2 linked regions of the Neobacillus sp. PS2-9 genome follow. The protein of the gene in region 2 binds, or shares a complex with, the protein of the main gene of each other region. Links are inferred from orthologs where the notes say so. Each region holds a gene or a part of one and is shown on either strand. Other genes may lie near its edges.

Evidence for each region.
Region 1: the proteins of RCG25_RS07415 (region 2) and RCG25_RS00850 are in contact, whole or in part, in a solved structure (PDB 1F51), measured with the Bacillus subtilis proteins. The link is inferred for Neobacillus sp. PS2-9 from one-to-one orthologs.

What each region holds. Positions count from the first base shown.
Region 1 is NZ_CP133269.1:180,400-183,714, reverse strand. The notes cover bases 198-3,179. They hold RCG25_RS00850 (response regulator), read right to left. Parts: upstream 1,884-3,179; coding sequence 1,512-1,883; downstream 198-1,511. Other genes in these bases: RCG25_RS00840 (CTP synthase), read right to left, coding at 2,835-3,179; RCG25_RS00845 (DUF2529 domain-containing protein), read left to right, coding at 2,076-2,609; RCG25_RS00855 (class II fructose-bisphosphate aldolase), read right to left, coding at 366-1,223; fsa (fructose-6-phosphate aldolase), read right to left, coding at 198-231. Also shown: more of fsa, read right to left, coding at 1-197; more of RCG25_RS00840, read right to left, coding at 3,180-3,315. UniProt on the Bacillus subtilis protein: Key element in the phosphorelay regulating sporulation initiation. Phosphorylation of spo0B during sporulation initiation.
Region 2 is NZ_CP133269.1:1,510,343-1,513,429, reverse strand. The notes cover bases 200-2,953. They hold RCG25_RS07415 (Spo0B C-terminal domain-containing protein), read right to left. Parts: upstream 1,968-2,953; coding sequence 1,431-1,967; downstream 200-1,430. Other genes in these bases: rplU (50S ribosomal protein L21), read right to left, coding at 2,829-2,953; RCG25_RS07405 (ribosomal-processing cysteine protease Prp), read right to left, coding at 2,470-2,814; rpmA (50S ribosomal protein L27), read right to left, coding at 2,176-2,469; obgE (GTPase ObgE), read right to left, coding at 200-1,368. Also shown: RCG25_RS07425 (ACT domain-containing protein), read right to left, coding at 1-52; more of obgE, read right to left, coding at 79-199; more of rplU, read right to left, coding at 2,954-3,087. UniProt on the Bacillus subtilis protein: Key element in the phosphorelay regulating sporulation initiation. Acts on spo0A. Mediates reversible phosphoryl transfer from spo0F to spo0A.

The sequences.
Region 1 (3,315 bases), 1.3 Mb from region 2 along the record:
AATGGCAGCTAGTTCTCTTCCTTCTTTAATCATACCTTCTGCATCTAATGCAATTACTTCTGCACTAACAGATCCAGGAACAAGCGCTGTAATTTCACGTAAACGGTCGTGGAAAGAAACGCCTTTTTCTTTAGCAACAAGGGATGGATTTGTTGTTACTCCAGCTAATAATCCAAGTTCATGGGCTTCACGGATTTCTTCTAAGTTCGCTGTATCGATAAAAAATTTCATGGTATAACCTCCAATTTTTCGACTAAATTTTCAGTTTTCTACTTACACACTGAAACCGCCCTCAAGGTAAGGGCGGTTTTAATTTTATCATAGTTGAGCAACCAACAAAAAGTGCCAAAAAGCGGCTTTTTTTATTAAGCTCTGCCTGAAGAACCGAATTCACGCATTTTGCCGATTACTGTTGCTTTAATCGCATCACGAGCTGGTCCTAAATATTTACGTGGATCGTATTCATTTGGTTTCGCAGCAAGTGTTTCACGTACCGCTTTCGCAGATTCGATTTGGTTTTCAGTGTTCACGTTGATTTTAGCTGTTCCTAAAGAAACTGAACGTTGGATATCCTTTGTTGGGATTCCAGTTCCACCATGAAGTACTAATGGGAGACCAGTGATGTTACCGATTTCCTCCATTTCAGCAAAACCAAGGTTTGGTTCGCCTTTGTAAGGACCGTGTACAGAACCTAATGCAGGTGCCAGGCAATCGATACCTGTGCGCTTAACAAGTTCTTGACACTCTTTTGGATCTGCGTAAATAACGCCTTCAGCTACTACATCGTCTTCCTGTCCGCCAACTGTTCCTAATTCAGCTTCAACAGAAACACCTTTTGAATGTGCATACTCAACTACTTTAGTTGTAATTTCGATGTTTTCTTCAAATGGGTGGTGTGACGCATCGATCATAACAGATGTGAAACCAGCATCGATTGCTTCTTTACATTTATCAAAGCTTGAACCGTGGTCAAGGTGAATAGCCACTGGTACGGTGATTTTTAAATCTTCCATTAAGCCTTCAACCATTTTTACAACAGTTTTGAAGCCTGACATATAACGTGCTGCACCTTCAGATACACCAAGGATAACTGGTGATTTTTCTGCTTCCGCAGCTTGAAGAATAGCTTGTGTGAATTCTAGGTTATTAAGGTTAAATTGCCCAACTGCGTAGCCTTCTGCTTTCGCTTTGTTAAGCATTTCTGTCATTGAAACTAAAGGCATTTCTTTTCCTCCTTAAATTGGGTTGAACTCCATTTCGAAAGACTGCTTTCCATATTAAAGGTTTCCCTCTCATAAGGTGTTTATGTATTCTTCGAAAAATGATGCTCATCCTGTTAAGATTCATATGTATCATATCAAAAGAAATAGAGAAATGCTATTAAACAACCACCAGTTTTGCAAACTGTCATAATGAAAGCGCACCCAAGTCACAGCAAGCGTTTTCACCACATCACTTGGTTATTTTTTTATAAAAAAAGGCAATCTTTTCGATGCCTCGTTTTGAAATGTTTAGTTCGTTTTTTGTGGGATATGTTTGCGAACCGCAGCACGGATATCGTCAATATCAAACGGTTTTGCGAAATGTGTAATTGCACCAAGATCCTTGGCCTCTTGAATCATATCCAATTCACCATAGGCGGTCATGATAATCACGCGAATCTCTGGATCAATCACTTTCATTCGTTTTAAAATTTCAATTCCGTCCATTCCTGGAATTTTCATATCAAGTAGTACAAGGTCCGGGTCATGCTTGGTGACGATGTCCAATGCCTGAACGCCGTTAGCTGCTTGAAATGTCTGGTATCCTTCCTTTTGGAACACCTCATTTAGCAAAATCCGAATGCCAAATTGGTCGTCTACAATTAAAATTTTCTCTTTCATACCTTCCACCTCTTCCTTGGTTATTTTATTTTGATTCATTTATCTATACATATCCTTATACCTATTCGACAGAGGGTGTCATTTTCCTTCTTGTATTTTGCTTGCTAAGCGATGATTTTTATGGTAATTTTTACCTAATTTTACATTATGGTAAAAAAGTCTATAATAGGAGGCGTGATAAGGAGGGTTACTATGTTAAAGATGTTTACTACCCAATTAACAGGCCTGTTCAAGCGGATTGAGGAAAAAGAAGAATTTGCGTTTGAGGATGGTGCCCGATTGCTGGCCCAAGCACCTGTTGGCGATGGGTCTATATATATTTTTGGTGGGGCTGAAATGAAGGCCGTGGAATTTGAAGCGTTAGAAGGCATGGAGCCGCTTAAGAGTGCAAAGGCGTTAACTCTTGAGCAAGTGGACGAGCTAAGCGATGCGGACCGCGTCATCTTGTTTAGTCGCACTTCCATGGATGAAGCCGCGGTGGCGGTTGCTGTGGCTTTGCAGAAAAAAGGGGTCCCCTTTGTGGCTGTTTCTACGGTAATGGAGGAAGCTGATGCAGGCGATTTAACAAGTTTAGCAGATGTACATATTGATTTACGGTTAAAAAAAGGGTTATTGCCAGATGATTTAGGCAATCGCTTCGGTTATCCGTCGTCGATGGCAGCCTTGTACGTCTATTTTGGGTTGAAATTTACGATTGATGAGATTTTAGCGGAATATTTTGAGTAAACGGCCTAGTTTGGGGCCGTTTTTTTGTTGATTTTGGGATTTCGTACCATTTTAGATAGTTTTTGTGTCATTTTGTCTATGTTTTGTGTCATTATTAATAGGTTTTGTGCCAATTTCATATAGTTTTGTGCCGTTTTCGAGGTGTTTTGTGCATTTATACAATTTATGGAAAATAACCAATTAAAAAAGACCAGTCCCCCCCACAGGAAAACTGGCCCACTCAAATTATTTTTGCAATGAAGCTTTAATAAAGTCACGGAACAACGGCTGCGGGCGCGTTGGTCTGGACACAAACTCTGGATGGAACTGAGAAGCCACAAACCATGGGTGGTCTGAAAGCTCGATAATTTCCACTAAACGGCCATCAGGACTAGTACCTGAGAAAATAAAGCCTTGTGCTTCCATTTCTTGACGGTAATGATTGTTAAACTCATAACGGTGGCGGTGACGCTCGTAAACAACCTCATCCTCATACGCCTCGAACGCCTTCGTGCCTTCCATCAAACGGCAAGGATACAGACCTAATCGCAATGTACCGCCTAAATCCTCTACATCCTTTTGTTCTGGTAGTAAATCAATAATTGGATGAGCTGTTTCCGGAACAAACTCAGCAGAATGTGCATCACTGTAACCAAGGACGTTACGTGCAAATTCAATTGTAGCCAGCTGCATGCCTAAGCAAATACCAAGGAATGGCTTCTTCTGC
Region 2 (3,087 bases):
ACACATCTTCACGGACCAGATAAAATTTTTTATCAACGTTATCCATCTTCATCTCTCTACCTCGATCTCTTACAGGAACTAATCAACAAACTCGAATTCAAATTCCATCAACTTAACGATATCCCCGTCTTTTGCTCCTCTTTGTCTTAACGCCTCATCAACCCCAAGAGTACGAAGCTGACGTGAGAAACGGCGAACAGATTCTTCTGTTTGGAAATTAGTCATTTTAAACATTTTTTCAATCTTTTCACCAGAAATAACAAACGAACCATCTGGCTCTCTCGTAATATAAAAAGCTTCTGGGTCTGCTTCGTGCTTATAAAGAACACGATGTACGCCTGTATCCTCTTCTTCATGGTCAAGCGGGAACTCTGGAGTTTGCTCAATCTTATCTGCAATAGAGAATAAAAGCTCCCTTAGTCCCTTTCTAGTAATAGCTGAAATTGGGAATATTGGATAATCCTCTTCGAGACGTTCTTTGAACTTTTGTAAATTCTCTTCCGCTTCCGGAATGTCCATTTTATTCGCCACAATAATTTGCGGACGCTCTGTTAGTCGGAGATTATATTCTTCTAATTCTTTATTAATATTCAAATAATCTTCAAATGGATCCCGGCCTTCTGTTGCTGCCATATCGATGACATGAACAATGACCCTAGTCCGTTCAATATGTCGTAAAAATTGATGTCCTAGACCTACTCCTTCAGAGGCACCTTCAATGAGGCCTGGTAGGTCTGCCATAACAAAGCTTCGATTATCTTCTGTTTCGACCATACCTAGGTTAGGAACAATCGTTGTAAAATGATATTCAGCAATTTTTGGTCTTGCGGATGAAACCACTGATAATAAGGTTGATTTCCCTACACTTGGATAGCCTACAAGACCAACATCAGCAAGAAGCTTAAGTTCTAATATTACTTCGCGCTCTTGTCCAGGTTCACCATTTTCAGCGATCTCTGGAGCCGGATTTGCCGGAGTAGCGAATCGAGAATTACCTCTACCTCCGCGACCACCTTTAGCAATAATTGCACGCTGACCATGTTCAACAAGATCGGCTAGTACTTCTTTTGTCTCAGCGTCAATGATTACCGTACCCGGTGGAACTTTAACAAGCATATCCTTCGCATTTCTACCGTGCTGATTTTTTGACATTCCATGTTCACCACGTGGCGCCTTGAAATGACGTTGGTAGCGGAAATCCATTAAGGTACGGAGTCCTTCATTTACTTCAAAGATCACATCTGCCCCTTTACCGCCATCACCGCCAGCTGGACCGCCTTTTGGTACATATTTTTCACGGCGATAAGCGACAATCCCGTTGCCACCGTCTCCACCTTTTACATATATCTTCGTTTGATCGACAAACATCTTATTCCTCCCGACTTGCACTTTTAAATAAACTGATGTCTTACGAAAACGCCTTCAAGCCCTTATAAAGCAGGCATAAATATTTCTACAGAGAGTTCGTTTTCAGTGAATTCCTTCACCTCTAGCTCTAATGGCTTCTTCTGGTCAGAAAGGCATTCTTCAATCAGTTCCCTTTTTAGTATTATCCCGCTAAAATCAAAAAAGAAACGAACTCCTTCTGATTGCGGTTCAATTGTTATTGATAAATGATTTTCCTGGAATGCTTCAATTGCCTTATTTAAACATGAAAAAAAGGAATTTGTCCAACTTGTAATCATTAGGTCATCAATTTTTGTTGACTCAGTGTCTTGAAAGACCTCATATTCCAGTTTAAATGAAGGGTTCACCCAATTGGATTTTAATAGTAAGGAAGCAAACAAAGGCATATGTAAATTTGAAAGCTTTGTCTCATGCTGAGCCTCAATCACAATTTCATCAATTACTGCTTTTGCCCGGTCCATTCGATTTAAATCCAAGTTTCCCTTTATTAATTGCAGTTTATTTAACCAATCGTGTCGTGAGTGCCGCAACACTTCAACGATATCCCATTCTCTCTCCATACTCACACTCCTACATAAATGCGGAACATTGTTTGCTGTTAGTATATCAAAAAAATTTCCAAGAGTAAGCATTTTTATCTGAATGATTTGGTTTGTGGTAAAAAATGAGCTTGACGAAGTAGTTTCCTTGAAGAGTTTTGATGGAAGGTGTACTTTCGCAGCAAAAAGAAAACTCTAACCAAACAGGTTAGAGTTTTCAAAGTAATCCTTAAGCTTCTTGAGCTACTGGATAAACGCTCACTTTTTTGCGATCACGACCGAAACGTTCAAATTTCACAACGCCGTCAACTTTTGCAAAAAGTGTATCGTCGCCTCCACGGCCAACGTTTTCACCTGGGTAAATCTTTGTACCGCGTTGACGGTAAAGGATTGAACCACCAGATACAAATTGTCCGTCTGCACGCTTAGCACCAAGGCGCTTTGCATGAGAGTCACGTCCGTTCTTTGTAGAACCTACACCCTTTTTAGATGCAAACAACTGAAGATCTAATTTTAATAACATTTATTCCACCTCCTGCTTTTTGAAGGTAATTTTTATGTGCTCTCCGTATGTTTCTTCAATCGATCGTAATGAGACAGCCATTCCTTCGAGAAGAATCTGGATTTTCTCATAAACGGCTTCCGGAAGTTCTTCCGGGATAACGCAACGGAGAAAACCATCTGCCCGATGTTCAAGGTCTGGAGTAACGCCGGTAAGCTCGTGCACCGCATTGATAGCACCAACGGACACGGCTGATACGCCTGCACAGACGATATCTTTTCCACGATCCGCGAACAAGGCATGACCGCTTAGTTCGAATGATTGAATTTTTCCGGATTCAGTACGATAAATAGTAATACCTATCATCTTTTTTCAACACCTTACGCGTTGATTTTTTCGATGATTACTTTAGTGTAAGGTTGACGATGACCTTGCTTCTTACGATTGTTTTTCTTCGCTTTGTACTTGAAAACAATGATTTTCTTCGCACGGCCTTGTTTTTCAACTTTAGCTGTAACAGTAGCGCCTGCAACAACAGGACTTCCAACTTTTACAGTTTCACCGCCAACGAAAAGAACTTTGTCAAAAGTAACAGTCTCACCAGCTTCAACATCTAATTTCTCGATGTAGATAGCTTGG